Regions from separate parts of the Mesorhizobium sp. WSM4310 genome, predicted to be linked through region 2. Evidence: predicted binding sites of a transcription regulator. Region 2 holds the regulator's gene; each other region holds the start of a gene.

Region 1 (4,927 bases), on a different contig from region 2:
TCACCGTGTCCTTGCCGGCGCCGCTTGGCCCCACGACCGCGACAAACACGCCATGACGAACGGGGAACGTTTCAGCTGACAATTCACGCTCGATCAAGGCCGACACCATCATGCGACCCGGCGCCCTTGCCGCCAGACGGTGCGCACCACTGGAACATGGTCATCCACACGCACGCGCACCAGGTCGGCGCGGCGGCCTTGCTCGATGATGCCGCGGTCGGTCAGGCCAACGGCCTCGGCCGGGTTCTTCGACACCATGGCGACCGCCTGCGGCAGCGAAATGCCTTCGACCATGTCGCCGAGGAAGAAGGCCGACTGGATCAGGCTGAAGGGAATATAGTCTGATGACAAGATGTCGAGCAGCCCGTCGCCGGCCAGCGTGCGCGCCGAGACATTGCCCGAATGCGAGGCGCCGCGCATGACGTTCGGCGCACCCATCAGAACGCCCAGGCCCGCGGCCTTCGAAGCGCGCGCCGCTTCCTCGGTGGTCGGAAACTCGGCAACGCGCACGCCCTGCTCGATCGCCTCGTCGACATGGCCCGAAGTGGCGTCGTCATGGCTGGCGAGCACGATGCCGCGCTCATGGCAGGCAGCCGCGATCACCGCGCGGTTCGGCGCCGAATAGCGCGCCGATTCCGCCATCCGCTTCTCGCAGAACAATTGGAAGTCGCGATCGGTCAGCTTCAGCTTGCGCTGGTAGTAGTAGGCATAGGTTTCGAGATTGACGAACTGACGCTGGCCGGGCGCATGATCCATCAGCGAAGCCAGCTTGACCCGGTCGTCCCGGTCGAAATTGGCGAAGGCCTGCAGGCAATCCGGCGCCGAAACCTCGCAGCGCAGATGCAGGAAGTGATCGGCCCGCAGACGATCCTGCGCGACGCTGTCCTCGATGGCATCGGCCAGCTTGCGGATATCGGCCAAGGTGAGGTCGGCGTCCTCGTCCATGCCGACGCGCAAGGCGTCGAGCACGGTGGTGATGCCGGCCGTCGCCACCTGCGCGTCATGGGCAAGCACCGCGGCGATCGGGTTCCAGCGCACCTTCGGCCGGGGTGCGTAATGGCCTTCCAGGTGGTCGGTGTGCAGCTCGACCAGCCCGGGAATGACATAGTCGCCGCCCATGTCCTCGCCGGCCATGTTCCCGCTGGTGTGGCTGCTGCCGGCATCGATGTCGGCGATAAAGCCGTCACGCAGCACCAGCGACCCCTCGACGATCTCGTCGGCAAGCACGATGCGGGCGTTGGAAAGAACGGTCTCGGCGGTCATTTCGGGCAGTCCTTTGGTTCTTCGAGCAGGGGTGTTCAGGCGATTTTCCTTGCCGGGCGGCGTCCCAGCGCGTGCTGCGAAAGCACCATGAACGGCGCGCCCGGTTCGGGTTCGACAAACAGCGTCAGCGCGTCGACCAGCACCGGCTGCCGCAGCACATCCGCGAACAGGCTGTCGATTGCTGCGCGCAAACGAGGGCTTTCCTGTGGCCCGGCGCGGCCCGACAGCGTCATGTGGAAGCGGAAGGTCTCGAAGACATAGGGGTAGCCCCATTGGCAGAGATTGCGGAACTCGGCCGGCTTCAGCGAATCCGGGCTGCGCCGCTCGATCTCGGCCTCGGTCAGCGGCGCGCGGAACCGGTCGAAATCGCGCACCACCTCATCGGCGAAACGGTTGAGCGGCGGCAGCGGCCCCTCCGGCACCAGCGCGAAGAAGCTGTCGATCTGGCTGACGACGAGACGTGGGATCGTCACGACGGGCGTCGCTTCGGCAAATTGGTCGAGCCCCGCGCGCAGCGAAGTCTCGGTCTCGTTGGCGGCCAGGCGGAAGGGTGCCTTCAGCGTCGCGTGGAAGCCATAGCGGCGGGCCGAGGCGGTGTGGAAGGCAACTTCCGCCGCCGACAAATCGGCCACGGCCTCAACCGGCCTTGTCGCCGCGCCGAACGGGTCACAGCCCAGCCAGTTGGCGGCGATCCGCGCCAGCGGTTCGTCCTGCCGGGGGGTGAAATAGATGGCATAACGCATCAAAAATCCTCGTCAGACCGCTGCCATAAGTGATTTCCATGACGGATTGACGAAGCTTTGCAGGGTTTTCGAAGGCAAATCACCCCAATAGGTCCTTAGCCGACGATTTTTCCGAGCTGGATCAACAGGTTCAGGAGGAATCTCGGACCGGTCAGGCCTTCATCAACCATTCGTGCTCGGGCGCATTGTGGAATTTCCACGTCCGCCTCGGTCCGGCCATGACGTTGAGGTAATAGAGGTCGTAGCCATGGCAGGCGGCGCAGGGGTGATACCCCTTGGGCACCAGCACGACATCGCCATCCTCGATCGCCATGGCTTCGTCGAGCTCGCGATGGCCATCCTTGTCGGCATCGGTGTAGACGCGCTGGAAGGCAAAGCCCTGCGGCGGGTTGAGGCGGTGGTAGTAGGTCTCCTCGAGATAGGATTCGGCGGGCAGATTGTCCTGGTCATGCTTGTGCGGCGGATAGCTCGACGTGTGGCCGCCGGGCGTGATGACCTCGACCACCAGCAGCGAATCGGCCGGCTTGCCTTCCGGCAGGATGTTGGTGACGTAGCGCGTGTTGGTGCCCTTGCCGCGCACCTCCTGGCCGAGATCGTCCGGCCCGATCACCCGAACCGGCAGGCCGCCGCCGAGGCCGGGCGCCGAGCAGACGGCGAGTTCGAGATCGGTGTCAGCCGTCACCGACCAGTCCGATCCCTCCGGCACATAGACCGACCAAGGCTTGCCCTCGAAGGGCGACATGCGCTCGCCGAGCAGGCCGAGATCCTTGCCGTCGGCTTTCGCTGTGCCCTTGCCGGTGACGTAGACCAGGCAGACTTCGCGGTCTTCCGTCTTTCCCGAGGCGCTTTCGCCGGGTTGCAGCCGATGCAGGTCGAAACCGACATAAGTCCAGCCGGCGCTTTTCGGCGTCACATGGGCAACGCGGCCATGGCCCTTGTCGGCTTTGACGAGCAGCTTGGACATCGGGTTACTCCTTCGGTTCGGACTCGGCCGTCGCCTTGTTCTCGTCGGCCGGCTTGTACAGATAAAAAAACTGCCAGACGGCATAGCCGGTGAAGCCGAGCGCGATGGTGCCCCAGAATGGCGTGCCGGTGGCGAACTCGATGATCGACCAGATGACGCAGACCGCGACGACGGCGACACGCCGCCACAACGGGCGGAAGAAGGGGTGCTCGGAATCTTTCATCGGGCCAATCTACAGCAACCTGCCGCGCCGTGAACCCGTCGCGTCAGGCATTCGGAAAACCCTGGGTTTCGACCGTGTAGCCGGCCGCCGTCATTACCCGCATCAGCTCCTTGTGGCCGACCTGCGCCATCTTGAGCGGCGGGTTCTTCTTCGGGTCCTGCTCTGCCTCGACCACGAACCAGCCTTCATAGCCATGGTCGGCGAAGCGCTGCACGATGGCGCCAAAGTCGAGCGAGCCGTCGCCCGGCACGGTGAAGGCGCCGAGCGCCACGGCGTCGAGGAAGGACTGTTTCGTGCGGTCGAGCTTGTCGATCACGGCCATGCGCACATCCTTCACATGCACATGGCTGATGCGCTTGTGGTGGTTGTCGATGGCGCGCAGCACATCGCCGCCGGCGAAGGCCAGGTGGCCGGCATCGAGCAGCAGCGGAATGCCTTCGCCGGAATGGCGCATGAAGGCGTCGAGTTCCGGCTCGGTCTCGACCACAGCCGCCATGTGATGGTGGTAGGACAGCGGCATGCCTTGTTCGGCGCACCATTCGCCGAATTCGGTCAGGCGCCTTCCATAGGCCTTCATCTCGTCGCCTGAAAGTTTCGCCTTGGTGGCCAGCGGCTTCGAGCGGTCGCCCTGGATCGAGCGGCCGACCTCGCCATAGACGATGCAAGGCGCGTTGACCGCCTTGAACAGCTCGATCATCGGCTGGATGCGATCCTTGTTCTTGCTCATATCCTCATCGACCAGCGTGCCGGAAAACCAGCCGCCGCACAGCGTCACGTCGGCGGCTTTGAGGATCGGCAGCATGACGGCAGGGTCGTTGGGAAAACGCCGGCCCATCTCCATGCCGGTGAAGCCGGCCGAACGCGACTGCCGCAAGCACTCCTCAAGCGACACGTCATCGCTGAGTTCCGCAAGATCGTCGTTCCACCACGCTATGGGGGACATGCCCAGTTTGGCTTTCAAGTCGTCACTCCGGTTTAGAACAGTTCATTCTTGGGCCGCCGGCGCTGCCCCTCATCCGCCTGCCGGCACCTTCTCCCCGTATGGGGACGGGAAGAAGGGGGGTAGCTGCATCAATCGCCGACGCTCTGCATCTGGCGCTTCTCGTCATAGGCCTTGCGCGCCGCGTTGACCTGCGGCCGCGCGGAGACTTCCGGCACCGCCACATCCCACCAATGGCCGCCGGCGTCGGTGGAGACCAGCGGGTCGGTGTCGATGACCAGCACCGTGGTGCGGTCGTTCGTCCTGGCCTTCTGCAAGGCGTTTTCCAGGCCGGCGATTGACGGCACTTTCTCTGATATCGCGCCCATGCTCGCCGCATGCGCGGCGAAGTCGATGTCGGGCAGGATTTCGTGGCGCGAATCCTTCAGGAGATTGTTGAAGTTGGCGCCGCCGGTCGCCATCTGCAGCCGGTTGATGCAGCCATAGCCTCGGTTGTCGAGCAGCACGATAGTCAGCTTCAAACCCAGCATCACCGAAGTGGCGATCTCGGAATTCAGCATCAGATAGGAGCCGTCGCCGATCATGACGACGACTTCTTCGCCGGGCTTGGCCATCTTGGTGCCGAGCCCGCCGGCAATCTCGTAGCCCATCGTCGAGAAGCCGTATTCGGCATGGTAGGAACCCGGCGCGCCGGCCTGCCAAAGCTTGTGCAATTCGCCGGGCAGACCGCCGGCTGCATGCAACAAGGTCACGCCAGAGCCCATGGCCCGCTGCACGGCGCCGATCACTTGCGC
Region 2 (4,927 bases):
CGACCTCTACACTTCCTCGCTGGTCGCGCTCGGCCTCATCCTGTTCGTTATCACCTTCCTGATCCTTGCCATCGCCCGCTACATGCTGATGCGCATCGACGCCCGCACGGGAGCCTGACCGATGTCGACAGCCGCATCGCTTCACCAGAGCCGCAAGCGCAAGAATGGCGTGATGATGGCGCTGTGCGTCATCGCCGCCTGCATCGGCCTTGCCTGGCTGGCGTTGATCCTTGGCGCCTTGCTCTACAAGGGCCTGGCCGGCGTCTCCCTCTCGGTCTTCACGGAAATGACGCCGCCGCCCGGCGACGCCGGCGGCCTGCTCAATGCCATCTACGGCAGCATCGTGATGACCATCATCGGCATCATCGTCGGCACGCCGATCGGCGTGCTGGCCGGCACCTATATGGCCGAATATGGCCGCTTCTCGAAGCTCACCACGGTAGTGCGCTTCATCAACGACATCCTTCTGTCGGCGCCGTCGATCATCATCGGCCTGTTCGTCTATGAGCTGATGGTGCGGCCGATGGGGCATTTCTCGGCGATCGCCGGTGCCGTGGCACTCGCCATCCTGGTCATCCCCGTCGTCGTGCGCACCACCGAGGACATGCTCAACCTGGTGCCCAACGCCTTGCGCGAAGCCGGCACCGCGATCGGCGCGCCGCGCTGGGTGGTCATCCGCTCGGTTGCCTATCGTGCCGCGCTTTCGGGCATCGTCACCGGCATATTGCTGGCCATCGCCCGCATCTCCGGCGAAACCGCACCGCTTCTTTTCACGGCGCTGAACAACCAGTTCTGGTCGAGCAATCTCAACGCGCCGATGGCCAGCCTGCCTGTCACCATCTTCCAGTTCGCTCTCAGCCCCTATGAGGAATGGCAGCAGCTGGCCTGGACCGGTGCACTCATAATCACATTGACGGTTCTCGCGCTCAGCATCTTTGCGCGCAGCCTGACCGGACGCAGAGAGGACAAATGAGCCAGATGTTGTCTCCAGACATGACGATCGCCGCAGAGGCGGCGACCAAGGCCAAGATCGAGGTCAAGAACCTCAATTTCTACTACGGCCAGTCGAAGGCGCTGAAGGACATCACGCTGTCGCTGCCCGAGCGCAGCGTCACCGCCTTCATCGGCCCGTCGGGTTGCGGAAAGTCGACGCTGCTGCGCGTCTTCAACCGCATCTACGAGCTTTATCCCAAGCAGACCGCCGAGGGCCAGGTGCTGCTCGACGGCCAGAACGTTCTCGACCGCTCGCAGGACCTCAACCTGCTGCGCACCAAGATCGGCATGGTGTTCCAGAAGCCGACGCCGTTCCCGATGTCGATCTACGAGAACATCGCTTTCGGCGTCAGGCTCTACGAGAAGATCAGCAAGGCCGAGATGGACGGCCGCGTCGAGCAGGCGCTCAAGCGCGCGGCACTGTGGACCGAGGTCAAGGACAAGCTCAATGCTAGCGGCCTCAGCCTGTCGGGCGGCCAGCAGCAGCGGCTGTGCATCGCCCGCACCGTGGCGGTGAAGCCAGAAGTCATCCTGCTCGACGAGCCTGCCTCGGCGCTCGACCCGCTGTCGACCGCCAAGATCGAGGAGCTGATCGACGAGCTGCAGGCCGACTACACGATCGTCATCGTCACCCACAACATGCAGCAGGCGGCGCGCGTCTCGAAGCAGACCGCCTTCATGTATCTGGGCGAACTGGTCGAATTCGACCGCACCGAGAAGATCTTCACGTCGCCCCGCGAGAAGCGCACGCAAGACTACATAACCGGCCGCTTCGGCTGATCGCACGCATACGAGGACCAGGATCATGGCCGAACACACAGTCGCAGCCTTCGACGAGGATCTCGGACAGATCAGCAGGCTGATCAGCGACATGGGCGATCTCGCCGGCTCGATGGTCGGCGGCGCCACCAAGGCGCTGCTGAACTCCGACAATGCGCTCGCCCAGCGCGTCGTCTCCGACGACGCCATCATGGATGCGCGCCAGCGCGAACTCGACGACCGCGCCATCACGCTGATCGCCAAGCGCCAGCCGATGGCCGATGATCTGCGCCATGTCGTCGGCTCGATCCGCATGGCCGGCGATCTCGAACGCATTGGCGACCTTGCCAAGAACATCGCCAAGCGCGTCGGCACTGTCGGCCTCAGCGCCACGCCGCGCGACCTCTCGCATTCCATCGACGCCATGGCGCAGCTGGTGCTGATCCAGGTGCAGGGCGTGATCGAGGAGTATGCGGCGCGCGATGCCGCGGCACTGGCGAAGCTGCGCGCCGACGATGAGCGCATCGACGTCAAATACACCTCCGTCTTCCGCGAACTGCTGACCTATATGATGGAGGATCCGCGCAACATCACGGCTTGCACGCATCTGTTGTTCTGCGCCAAGAATCTCGAACGCATCGGCGACCACGTGACCAACATCGCCGAGAATGCGTACTATGTCCTGACCGGTACGCAGCTGCCCGCCAACCGTCCAAAACAGGACGAGACGGCGATGTCGGCGCCGGCGGCCTGAGCGCAGGGGTAACCAACCGATGATCGCACCACGCATCATGGTGGTGGAGGACGAGGAGCCGCTCGGCGTGCTCCTCCGCTACAATCTGGAATCGGAGGGTTACCAGGTCGAGGTGGTGACACGCGGCGACGAAGCCGAAATCCGCCTGCAGGAGAACGTGCCCGACCTGCTCGTGCTCGACTGGATGGTGCCGGCGGTATCCGGCATCGAACTCTGCCGGCGATTGCGGATGCGGCCCGAGACCGAGCGGCTGCCGATCATCATGCTGACCGCGCGGGGCGAGGAAAGCGACCGTGTACGCGGGCTTTCCACCGGCGCCGACGACTATCTGGTCAAGCCGTTCTCGACGCCGGAATTCATGGCCCGCATCAAGGCGCTGCTGCGCCGCGCCAAGCCGGAAGTGCTGTCCAGCGTGCTCAAGGTCGGCGATATCGTGCTCGACCGTGAATCGCACCGGGTCTACCGCAAGAAGAGCGAGATCCGGCTCGGGCCGACCGAATTCCGCCTGCTCGAATTCATGATGCGCCATCCTGGCCGCGTGTTCTCGCGCAGCCAGCTGCTCGACAATGTCTGGGGCGAGACGATCTACATCGACGAGCGTACCGTGGACGTGCATGTCGGCCGGTTGCGCAAGGCGGTCAACAATGGTCGCATGCCGGATGTCATCCGTACCATTCGTGGGGCGGGCTACGCGATCCGGGAAGACTAGAGCTTGCCTCATCCCGATAAAATCGGGATGAGGCTCCAAGATCGAAACTCCAATCAGCAGGTAGTCGCCAATGCCGTGAAGAGGGTGATCAGCGGACTTCGACTTCTCCCAACAGATGTTGCCGCCTCATCTCCTCTTCGACCCATACAGCAACGCGCTGGAGCTTTGAATGTTTGATGTCTCGAATGATCAGCTGCGTAGTGGCCGCGTCGACCTCGCCGATAATAATTTCGCCCCAGCCGTTGGTTCGCAGGAAGCGGTAGACGTCCTCGCCGAAGTTGCGAACACGATGGACGAGGCCGTAAAACTCGGCCTGATCTATGTTGAAGTTGATCACCAACGAACGGGACATCAGCAGATCATACAGGCAGACACATTGCCAATTGATGTCGCAACGGGCCGAACGCGGTCGTTCAGAATGATCGAGTTTCGCCCTGACCGTCAGGCAACGTTCTTTCCGGCACCCGTTCTTGCCTGCACGCCCGGCGCGAAAATCTCCTGGTCGACGAAGGTCAGCGCGCGCATGGCGCAACCTTCGCGGATCAGCGGCAGTTCGTTCGGTTCGGTGTCGAAGGAGATCGATTCCGAGTGCTGACCACCGGCGGTCTGGGCGATCGCCTCGCGCAATGCCGGCTCGATCAGATCGAAGGCGGCGGCGCTGACGCCGACCATGGCAACGGGCGCCGGATCGATCAGCGCGAACAGGCTGCCGAGGCCGTAACCCAGTGCCTCGCCGGCCTTGCGATAGGCTTCGCGCTCGGGCCCGTCCCGTTCCCGTGCCGTCGCGGCCAGCGCCCGCATCTGCGCGTCGCTGACATCGGCCACCGGCTCGGTGTCCTCGCCGAGCTGCCTGGCATTGCGCCAGATGGCGTAATTGCCGGCATAGGCCTCGACACAGCCGCGCCGCCCGCAGCGGCAGAGCGCGCCGCCGGGCCGATGGATCATGTGGCCGAACTCGCCGCCCGAGGAATGGGTGCCGGTGAACAGCTCGCCCTTCAGCACCAGCCCCATGCCGATGCCGTGCGAAAGCAGGATGGCGATGAAGTCGTCGCGGTAGCGCTCGGGATCGCGCCTGCGCAGCGCCACCGCCATCATGTTGCAGTCGTTTTCCATGGTGGCGGGGATGCCGAACTCGGCTTCGAGTATGTCGGCGAAGGCGATGTCGGTCTGCGGCGTGATCGGCGACCACAGCATCGCCCGGGCCTCGGTATCGGTGATGCCCTGGATCGCCAACGCGATGCGGGCGACGCTGCGCACGTCAATGTCGGGATCCTCGAGGCGCCGCCTTACGATGGCCACGCATTCGCCGATCAGCGCCTCGCGCGACATGGTCAGCGTGTCCAGCCGGCGCTGTTCTTCCGATATCACCTGGCCGGCATAGTCGATGACTGCGACCGACAGGAAATTCAGCGACAGCACCACGGTCATCACAGCCGCGGCCTCCGGAGTGAGGCCGAGGCCGACCTGCGGCCTGCCGCGTTTCAGCGCGCCGGCCTCGCTCGGCTTGCCCTCGGCCAGGATGCCTTCGCCGATCAGGTCTGAGGAAATCGCCGATATGGTCGAATGGCTGAGGCCGGTGGTCGCGGCGATCTCGGTGCGTGAGGGCCGGCCAGCCTGGCGCACGGCCGCGATCACCATCGCGCGGTTGCGCCGGCGCAGATCGTCGTGGCGGATTCCGACCGACATGTTTTTTCACATCCTCCCGGTCGCCG
Region 3 (4,927 bases), on a different contig from region 2:
GCGAGCCAGCGCACGGTGGACAGGTCGACGGCTGCCGCGTCGGCGCGCTTGGATTCCAGCGCCTGCAGCACGTTGGCCTGGGTGTCGATCTGCAGCACCTGTGCCTGTGGCAAGGCAAAGTGGACGGAGCTTTCGGCATCGACATTCTGCAGGATGGAGATGCGCGTCGCCGAACCGCCGGCAAGCAGCTTGTCGAAGGTCTTGTTCTCGGCGGTGGGCAGCGTCAGCAAGGCGACGCCTTCGACATAGTACGGCCGGGAGAAGTTGATCAGCTGCGAGCGCTGCGCCGTCATCGTCATGAACTGGATGGTGATGTCGACCTTGTTGGTGGTGACGTTGGGAATGCGCTGCGCAGGATCCTGCATGACGAATTCGACCTTGGTCGGATCGTCGAACAGACCCTTGGCCAGGATGCGTCCCATGGTGATGTCCATGCCGACCAGTTCGCCGGCATCGTTCTCGAAATGCCAGGGCGCGTTCGTGCTGCCGGTGCCGACGATAAGCTTGCCGCGGTCGAGCACGGTGCGCAGCAGGCTGTCGGATGCCGCCTGGGCGGCCGCCTTCTGCGCATCGACGGTTGCCAGCACGCCGGTGGCGGCCAGTCCCGCCATTCCCAATTTCAGAAAATCACGTCTTCCGGATGTGTCGTTCACGGCGACCTCCTTTCGTGTTGTGTTCCCCATGCACAGGCAAAGACACACGTCGATGATTTCAAAGCGATTGTCTCTTACAAGAGACGCATGTATCCTGTACAAGACAGATACTAACACCAGGAATCGACAATGCAAGATGGCAATGCCTTGGCCGTTTCGGCCGACGAAAAGACGACGGCCTCCCGCGAGAAGGGCCTCAACCGGGTGCTCGAGATCCTGGACTTCCTGCACACGACGCAGCGGGCGATCGGCATTGGCGACCTTGCCAAGGGGGTGAATGCTCCCCGCTCGACGACCTACACGCTGGTGCGGTCGCTGGTCGACGCCGGCCTGCTGGAAATGGCGGGCGACGGCAACCGCGTCTATTTCGGCAAGAAGCTCTATCTCTATGGAATGGATTATGTGCGCGGCAACGACCTGCTGCGGCGCGGGCGCCAGGAGGTCGACCATCTGTCGCGCGAGACCGGCGAGACCTCGGAATTGTGCATGCTGCAGAGCGGCCGCTACACCATCGTCCACTCCAGCCCAGGCACCAGGCCGTTTCGCATCAGCTCGGCCACCGGCCTGCAGATACCGCTGCCCTGGACCGCGTCTGGCCGGCTGCTTCTGGCGGGGCTGGAGCGGGCCGAGGTCGAAGCCATGGTGTCGGAAGACGATCTCGTGCTGCCCGACGGCCGCAAGCTGCGGCTCGACGATTTCATCGACGACATCGCCAAGGCTGGGGTGACCGGCTACTGCGTCACCTCGGGCCTGGTCGATGCCTATACGAAGTGCCTTGCCGTGCCGGTCTTTTCAGCACCGGGCAAGGTCGAGGCGACGATGTGCCTGGTGGTTCCCATCGATACGTCCGACGAGCGCACCGGCAGTCTCATCGGCCTGCTGCGCGATCGCGCGGCCAGGCTTTCGATCGGCGGATAGGGGAAAGCGTTCAGGCGATGATGTCTGGAATGATCTTGTCTTCCAGCTTCATCAGCCGGTCCTTGAGCGCCAGCTTCTTCTTCTTCATGCGCTGGATTTGCAGCGGGTCGCAATTGGTGGCGATCATCGCGTTGATCGCGGCATCGAAATCGGCGTGTTCCTGCTTCAGCCGGGAAAATTCGAGGCGAATATCGGCCTGTTCCTGATCGGACATTCTCTACCGTCTGCACGTCTGCGGCGCCCAAAAACTGGGCCTGATTGGGCGGGGGTGGCAATTTCTGCCACCGGCGCGCAGGCCATATCACATTTCACCTTGTCGTGGAATGCTACCACGCAGCATTCGACATCGCAGTCGGAAGGTGGCAAAGTGTCATTGTGCCGTCACAGAAGCGACCTGCGGTGGACGTGCCGTGACGGCTGCAATCGAGGAAACCATGAAAGGGAGAACCAATCATGTCTCTTGCATCCCATCTTGATGAGTTGCAGCGGAAACACGGCGACATCGAACGCGAAATCGATGACGCGATGAACCACCCGTCGGTGGACGACCTCGAAATCGTGAATCTCAAGCGACGCAAGCTGGCACTCAAGGATGCGATTGAGAAACTGAAAGCGCAACCGACCACGCATTGATGCCCGACTGACATAGCCGCCACTATGCGGTCTTCCTTGCCGGCGGCAACCGCCGCCGGTGCTGTCGTTTTGATGTTCAGCGCTAAGTCATAAGCCGCAGCTAATATACCCTCCGATCCCTATTTTACGCCTCGGCCGTCGCCGGGCGGTGTCCTGTTTCAGCTCGCATGCTGGGATCAATTGCTGTCAGTGGCGACCTGTCGCCATTGACAAGCCATCTTTGCTCCTCCACCTCATGCCCGAACCTCAGCGCATCGGCCCCGGGGAGTGCTTGTACGTCCGAGCGGACGCATGGGGCTCCAGAGACAAAAGGCTGCCGGCATGACCGGATATTTTTCCTTTCCCTTCCCCCGCCGCACCTCGGTCGGCGTCGATGTCGGCGGCGTGGTCGTCGGCGGCGGTGCGCCTGTCGTGGTGCAGTCGATGACCAACACCGACACGGCCGACATCGATCAGACCGTCGCGCAGGTCGCGGCACTGCACCGCGCCGGCTCCGAGATCGTGCGCATAACCGTCGACCGCGACGAGAGCGCCGCCGCCGTTCCGCGCATTCACGAACGGCTCCAGCGCCTCGGCATCAATGTGCCGCTGGTCGGCGACTTCCACTATATCGGCCACAAGCTTCTGGCTGATCATCCGGCCTGCGCCGAGGCACTGGCCAAATACCGCATCAATCCGGGCAATGTCGGCTTCAAGGACAAGAAGGACCGGCAGTTCACCGATATCGTCGAAATGGCGATCAAGCACGACAAGCCGGTGCGCATCGGCGTCAATTGGGGCTCGCTCGACCAGGAGCTTCTGACGCGGCTGATGGACGACAACCAGGACAAGGGTTTTCCGCTGACGGCGCAGGAAGTGATGCGCGAGGCGATCGTGCAGTCGGCGATCCTGTCGGCCGAAATGGCCGAAGAGATCGGCCTTGGCCGCGACAAGATCATCCTGTCGGCCAAGGTCAGCGGCGTGCAGGACCTGGTTGCCGTCTACACCGAGCTTGCCACCCGCTCCGACCATGCGCTGCATCTCGGCCTCACCGAGGCCGGCATGGGCTCGAAAGGCATCGTCGCCTCGTCCGCCGCCATGGGCATCCTCTTGCAGCAAGGCATTGGCGACACCATCCGCATCTCGCTGACGCCGGAGCCGAATGGCGACCGAACGCGCGAAGTGCAGGTGGCGCAGGAACTGCTGCAGACCATGGGGTTCCGCCAGTTCGTGCCGATCGTCGCGGCTTGCCCCGGCTGCGGCCGCACGACCTCCACCGTGTTCCAGGAGCTTGCCCAGAACATCCAGGCCGACCTGCGCAAGAACATGCCGGTGTGGCGCGAAAAATATCCAGGCGTCGAGAACCTGAAGGTCGCGGTGATGGGCTGCATCGTCAACGGCCCGGGCGAATCCAAGCATGCCGATATCGGCATTTCGCTGCCCGGCACCGGCGAGACGCCGACGGCGCCCGTCTTCGTCGACGGCAAGAAGGCGGCGACGCTGCGCGGACCGTCGATCGCGGCGGATTTCGAGAAAATGGTCGCCGACTATATCGAGCAGAGGTTTGGGCGCGGCGGCAAAGCCGCGGCGGAGTAGACGAAATGCAGCGTTTCCTCGCGGTGACGCTGGTTCTGCTTTGCGCCCTGGGGTGCTCGACATCGGTTCAGGCGGATCCGCCGCAATCGGCCAAGCAACGACTGATCGACAAGGTCTGCAACCTGATCCAGGCCCATGCCGACCAGAACGGCCTGCCGCGGGATTTCTTCGCCAGGCTGATCTGGAAGGAAAGCCGTTTCGACCCCAATGCCGTCAGCCCCGTCGGCGCCGAAGGCATCGCCCAGTTCATGCCGGGCACCGCCAAGATGCGCGGGCTCGAAAACTCCTTCGACATCAACCAGGCGATCCCGGCTTCGGCGAAATATCTTGCCGAAATGAAAAGCAGCTACGGCAATCTTGGCCTGGCGGCGGCCGCCTACAATGCCGGCGAAAGCCGGGTTTCGCGCTGGTTGGGCTCGGGCGGCTTCCTGCCGATGGAGACCGAGAGCTATGTCTTCGACGTCATGGGCGAGCCGGTCGACAAGTTCACCGACCCCGCCTATGCCGGAAAAATCGAGCCGCTCGATGCCAAGACGGATTTTGCCGTCGCTTGCCGCAAGCTGCCTGTCATCATGTCGCGGACCGTGGCGATGGCCTCGATCAACGTCAAGCCATGGGGCGTCCAGGTGGCCGGCAATTTCCGCCGCAGTGCTGCCATCAGCCAGTGGCTGAGGGTCAGGAGCCGGTTTCCGGCCTTGCTCGGGGGGCATGATCCGGTGGTGAGCCGGGTGCGCACGCCGATCGGCCGGCGCGGCATCTACGCCGTCAGGATCGGGATCGACGATCGTGCCGCCGCTAATGTCATCTGCCAGAAATTGCAGAGCGTCGGCGGGGCATGCGTGGTGGTACGCAACCGGTAGTTCGCGGCGGTGGGTCGGCCGGGTTGCCCTGCCTGTGATGAACGACGAGGGCAGCGGGATGTTCGACGCCTACATTATCTGCGGCACGCCGAGAACCGGCAGCACGCTGCTGTGCAAGCTCCTGGCCTCCACCGGGACATCAGGCGATCCACACTCCTTCTATCGGCGGCAGGACCTGTCGGAATGGGCCGACGAGTGGAAACTGCCGGCCCGCGATACGATGCGCGAGCTTGAATTCGACGTTGCCTATCTCGATGCGGCAATCACCGCCGGCAAGGGCAGGACAGG
Region 4 (4,927 bases), on a different contig from region 2:
GGGCGCTGGTCGCGGTCAGCCATGTCGGCATCTGTGGCACCGACTACCACATTTTCGAAGGCAAGCACCCGTTCCTCGCCTACCCCCGCATCATGGGCCATGAAGTCTCCGGCACCGTCATCGAGACCGGCGAGGGCGTCGATCTTGCCGTCGGCGAACCGGTCGTCATCAACCCTTACCTCTCCTGCGGCAAGTGCATCGCCTGCCGGCACGGCAAACCGAATTGCTGCGTCAAGATCGAGGTGTTGGGCGTCCATCGCGACGGCGCCATGTGCGAACGCATTCTTGTCCCGGCGCAGAATCTCTATCCGGCCAATGGCCTGTCGCTGGCCGACGCAGCCGCCGTCGAATTCCTGGCCATCGGCGCGCACGCGGTACGTCGCGCCCGTGCCGATCCCGGCGCGCGCGCTCTGGTCATCGGCGCCGGCCCGATCGGGCTCGGCAACGCCATCTTCGCCCGCATTGCCGGGCTCGACGTGACGCTGCTCGACATGAGCAGTGAACGTCTCGTTTTCGCCGAAAACGAACTTGGCTTCAGTATCCTCGACGGCTCGCGCGGAGCGTTGCCGGATCTGGTCAAGGAAGCGACAGCGGGCGAAGGCTTCGACGTGGTCTTCGACGCCACCGGCAACACCCGGTCGGTGCAGTCGGCTTTCGGCCATGTCGCGCATGGCGGCACACTGGTGCTGGTCAGCGTCGTCAAGGACGACATCGTCTTCTCCGACCCTGAATTCCACAAACGCGAAATGACGCTGGTCGGCAGCCGCAATGCACTGCGTGCCGATTTCGATCATGTCGCAGACTCGATCCGCAACGGCGCCGTGCCCCTGGCCAAGCTGGTCACCCACCGCACGACGCTGGCCGATACGCCGAGCGATCTCGCCCGCTGGGCGCATGAGAAATCCGGCCTGATCAAGGCCGTGATCGAGATCGGATAGGCGGCAGAACTCGGCTCACAGCGCCGACAGTTTGAGCTCGACCCGCTCCGCCGGAAAGCGCGACTCGGAGAACTGGATCGGCTGACCGTCCGGCGTGATGTTGACGGCCACCGTGACCAGCACGATGGCGCCTGGCTGCAGGTCGAGGTCGGCGAGATCGGCCGCATCGGCATGGCGTGCCGACAGCACGGTCGATTGCCTGAGATAATCGTCGATGCCGAAGCGGGCCAGCGACGCGGTGATCGAGCCAGTCTCAGCCATCGCCTTGTCGATGCCGGCAAAGCGCCTGGCATCGAACCAGCCAGCAGCACGTGACACAGGCCGTCCATCGGCCTCACCGCGTGTCTCCAGCCGGATCACCTCGGCGCCCTTGGCAAGGCCAAGCCCTTCGGCGACACGCGGGCTGGCCGGCTCGACCGACGAGGCAAGCAGCACGATGTGCCGTTCCGAGGTTTGTCCCTGCAGGCCCGTTGAAAAGCGTGTGCGCGCCCCGATCGGATAGGACAGCCGCTTGCGAGACAATACGAAGGTGCCACGCCCCTGCTCGGCCCGCAGCACACCTTCCTGCACAAGCGCCGATATGGCGCTGCGCACCGTGTGGCGATTGACGCCATAGCGCTCGGCGAGCGCCACCTCCGGCGGCAGCGCGGCATTCTCGGCGAAATCGCCGGTGGCGATCGCCTGCAGGATCCTGTCGGCGATCTGCCGCCACAGCGAGACGCCGCTGCGCCGTTCAATACTGTCGGCTTCCTGTCGCCCTATCATGAGTTGGCCCCTGCCTTCCGTCCCCTGTCATCCACTCGTCATGGACTCGCGCTAGGTAATATGTATAATTTGTATAGTTGTCTATATCAATAGACAAATTTAGCGAAGAGGAATGCTGCCGATGCGAGGACAGGAAGCCCGCGACCAGGCCGGACGCAAAGCCGCGATGGCGACCCTGGCGCAATCGAGCGGCGACGACATCGTCCGGCTCTGGAACGAAGCCGGCCTGCCTTCGCAAGCCGAACTGCTGCGCGGTCCCGAGACCGGGCTGGTGACGTTGCGCGGCCGCATCGGCGGCGGCGGCGCACCGTTCAATGTCGGCGAGGCTACCGTCACCCGCGCCACCGTCCGGCTGCCGTCCGGACAGGTTGGCCATTGCTACGCGCTTGGCCGCGACAAGCAGAAGGCGAAGCTGGCGGCGATCGCCGATGCGCTCTGGCAGGACCCTGCGCGCCGCGCCGAGGTCGAGACCAGGCTGATCGCGCCTTTGAGGTCGGCGCTAGCGACTGCCCAAGAAAAACGACGCGCCGAGACGGCGGCAACGAAGGTGGATTTCTTCACCATGGTTCGCGGAGAAGACTGATGGATATCGCAGCGCAATCGATCGAGGGCGGTTTCGCCGACCCGGTGTTCAACGCCCAGACGGTGTTTCGCGCGGTCATGGACGCGATGGCGCGGCCAGGCAGCGTGCAGCCTCTGCCGGCCTTGGCCCGCCCGCCGGCGCCGCTTTCCGCAACCGCCGGCGCCGTGGCACTGGCGCTGTGCGACAACGACACGCCGCTCTGGCTCGACCCGGCCCTGCACGCCTCCGCCGCGATCGGCTCCTGGCTTGGTTTCCACACCGGCGCGCCGCTGGCCAACACGCCTGCCGACGCGCATTTCGCCTTTGTCGCCTCGCCGGCCGAGATGATGGCGCTCGACGGCTTTGCGCAGGGAACGCAGGATTATCCAGACCGGTCGACCACCCTGATCCTGCAGGTCAGCGACCTCGTTTCAGGCACTCCGTTGCTGCTGGAGGGGCCCGGCATCGAAATCAGCGCCACCATCGCGCCGGCGCAGATGCCGCGTCATTTCATCGAGCAGTGGAAGCAGAATATCCAGCGCTTTCCGCGCGGCGTCGACATCATCCTCGCCACATCCGAAGGCATAGCCTGCCTGCCGCGCACGACGCGCATCAAGACGATGGAGGCTTGAAGATGTATGTCGCGGTAAAAGGCGGCGAAGCCGCTATTCGTAACGCCCACAGCCTGCTCGCCGATCGCCGGCGCGGCGACCGTTCGGTGCCGGCACTGCGCCTCGACCAGATCGTCGAACAGCTGGCGCTCGGCGTCGACCGGGTGATGAGCGAAGGCTCGCTCTACGACCGTGAACTCGCGGCACTCGCCATCGTCCAGGCGCGCGGCGACATGATCGAGGCGATCTTCCTGGTGCGCGCCTATCGCACCACGCTGCCGCGCTTCGGCTACAGCAAGCCGATCGACACCGGCGCCATGCTGGTCGAACGGCGCGTCTCGGCAACCTACAAGGACCTGCCAGGCGGCCAGTTGCTCGGCCCGACCTTCGACTACACGCACCGGCTGCTCGACCCCGGGCTTGCCGCCGGCGCCGATGTCGCCGAACCCTTGCGGCGCGAGACGGAAGCGCAGGCCATGCCACGCGTCTCGGCGATCCTCGCCCGCGAAGGCCTGATCGAACCGGATGGCGAGATGCCGCAGGACCATGTGCCCGGCGACATCACCCGCGAGCCGCTGGAATTCCCGATGGCGCGCGACATCCGCCTGCAGTCGCTGTCGCGTGGCGATGAAGGTTTTCTTCTGGCGCTCGGCTACTCCACCCAGCGCGGCTATGCCCGCAACCATCCCTTTGTCGGCGAAATCCGCATCGGCGAGGTCGAGTTGGAACTCGATGTTCCCGAACTGCCCTTCGCAGCACCGCTCGGCACGGTGCGGGTCACCGAGTGCCAGATGGTCAACCAGTTCAAGGGCTCGGCCAAGGCGCCGCCGCAATTCACCCGGGGCTACGGCCTGGTCTTCGGCCAGAGCGAGCGCAAGGCGATGGCCATGGCGCTCTGCGACCGCGCCCTGCGCGCCTCCGAGCTCGGCGAGGACATCATCGCCGCCGCCCAGGACGAGGAATTCGTCATCTCGCATTCCGACAATGTCCAGGCGACCGGCTTCGTCGAGCATCTGAAGCTGCCGCACTATGTCGACTTCCAGGCCGAACTCGACCTCGTGCGCCGCATGCGCGCCGAATACGAGGCCCGCGAAAACCCCGCGAAGGTAGAAGAGAAGCGGGAGGCCGCGGAATGATCGAAGGCCTGTCCCACATGACCTTCATCGTTCGCGACCTCGAGCGGATGACGAGGATACTCGAGGGCGTCTTCGACGCGCGCGAGGTCTATGCCAGCGACGCCGAGCAGTTCTCGCTGTCACGCGAAAAATTCTCCTGATCGGCGACATCTGGATCGCCATCATGCAAGGCGAGAAGCTTAACGAACGCAGCTACAACCACATTGCCTTCAAGATCGATGACGCCGATTTCGACCGCTACGCCGAGCGCGTCGGCAAGCTAGGCCTCGACATGCGCCCGCCGCGCCCACGCGTCGAGGGCGAAGGCCGCTCGATCTATTTCTACGACGACGACAACCACATGTTCGAACTGCACACCGGCACGCTCACCGAGCGGCTGGCGCGCTATGCCAAAGGACTTGAGGTCGCATCATGACCGACATCGCCACCTACAACTTCGCCTATCTCGACGAACAGACCAAAAGGATGATCCGCCGGGCGATCCTCAAGGGCATCGCCATTCCCGGCTATCAAGTGCCGTTCGCCTCGCGCGAGATGCCGATGCCCTATGGCTGGGGCACCGGCGGCGTCCAGGTCACCGCCTCGATCATCGGCCCCGATGACGTGCTGAAGGTCATCGACCAGGGCGCTGACGACACCACCAATGCGGTGTCGATCCGCGCCTTCTTCAAGAAAGTCGCCAATGTCGCTGTCACCACCGATACAGCCAGCGCCACCATCATCCAGACCCGCCACCGCATCCCCGAACATCCGCTGACCGCGGGCCAGGTGCTGGTCTACCAGGTGCCGATCCCCGAGCCGCTGCGCTTCCTCGAACCGCGCGAGACGGAAACGCGCAAGATGCATGCGCTGGAGGAGTATGGCCTCATGCATGTGAAGCTCTACGAGGACATCGCCAAGCACGGCCGCATCGCC

Evidence for each region. Region 2 encodes PhoB, which activates phosphate uptake and scavenging genes when phosphate is short. Its sites were predicted from a motif close to TGTCATNNANCTGTCAT; they were not measured.
Region 1: a site for PhoB is predicted at 2,045-2,061, ahead of FJV80_RS17590 (DUF1045 domain-containing protein). Genes of this name have one in related genera too.
Region 3: a site for PhoB is predicted at 1,940-1,956, ahead of FJV80_RS33335 (YdcH family protein). Genes of this name have one in related genera too.
Region 4: a site for PhoB is predicted at 1,729-1,745, ahead of phnF (phosphonate metabolism transcriptional regulator PhnF). Genes of this name have one in related genera too.

What each region holds. Positions count from the first base shown of each region.
Region 1 covers NZ_VFTA01000015.1:47,515-52,441, forward strand. Annotated here, with positions in the region: gene phnN (phosphonate metabolism protein/1,5-bisphosphokinase (PRPP-forming) PhnN) at 1-112, opposite strand, end outside; gene FJV80_RS17585 (alpha-D-ribose 1-methylphosphonate 5-triphosphate diphosphatase) at 109-1,263, opposite strand; gene FJV80_RS17590 (DUF1045 domain-containing protein) at 1,299-2,006, opposite strand; gene iolB (5-deoxy-glucuronate isomerase) at 2,158-2,970, opposite strand; gene FJV80_RS17600 (DUF3329 domain-containing protein) at 2,975-3,193, opposite strand; gene iolE (myo-inosose-2 dehydratase) at 3,237-4,154, opposite strand; gene iolD (3D-(3,5/4)-trihydroxycyclohexane-1,2-dione acylhydrolase (decyclizing)) at 4,265-4,927, opposite strand, start outside.
Region 2 covers NZ_VFTA01000047.1:1,358-6,284, reverse strand. Annotated here, with positions in the region: gene pstC (phosphate ABC transporter permease subunit PstC) at 1-118, shown strand, start outside; gene pstA (phosphate ABC transporter permease PstA) at 122-973, shown strand; gene pstB (phosphate ABC transporter ATP-binding protein PstB) at 970-1,773, shown strand; gene phoU (phosphate signaling complex protein PhoU) at 1,799-2,506, shown strand; gene phoB (phosphate regulon transcriptional regulator PhoB) at 2,526-3,215, shown strand; gene FJV80_RS30875 (hypothetical protein) at 3,304-3,567, opposite strand; gene FJV80_RS30870 (ROK family protein) at 3,657-4,901, opposite strand.
Region 3 covers NZ_VFTA01000063.1:253-5,179, forward strand. Annotated here, with positions in the region: gene FJV80_RS33320 (transporter substrate-binding domain-containing protein) at 1-611, opposite strand, end outside; gene FJV80_RS33325 (IclR family transcriptional regulator) at 783-1,571, shown strand; gene FJV80_RS33330 (YdcH family protein) at 1,582-1,785, opposite strand; gene FJV80_RS33335 (YdcH family protein) at 2,025-2,204, shown strand; gene ispG (flavodoxin-dependent (E)-4-hydroxy-3-methylbut-2-enyl-diphosphate synthase) at 2,526-3,779, shown strand; gene FJV80_RS33345 (lytic transglycosylase domain-containing protein) at 3,785-4,639, shown strand; gene FJV80_RS33350 (Stf0 family sulfotransferase) at 4,698-4,927, shown strand, end outside.
Region 4 covers NZ_VFTA01000032.1:15,551-20,477, forward strand. Annotated here, with positions in the region: gene FJV80_RS27050 (zinc-binding alcohol dehydrogenase family protein) at 1-938, shown strand, start outside; gene phnF (phosphonate metabolism transcriptional regulator PhnF) at 954-1,703, opposite strand; gene phnG (phosphonate C-P lyase system protein PhnG) at 1,825-2,286, shown strand; gene phnH (phosphonate C-P lyase system protein PhnH) at 2,286-2,897, shown strand; gene FJV80_RS27070 (carbon-phosphorus lyase complex subunit PhnI) at 2,900-4,012, shown strand; partial or broken gene fosX (FosX/FosE/FosI family fosfomycin resistance hydrolase) at 4,009-4,427, shown strand; gene FJV80_RS27080 (alpha-D-ribose 1-methylphosphonate 5-phosphate C-P-lyase PhnJ) at 4,424-4,927, shown strand, end outside.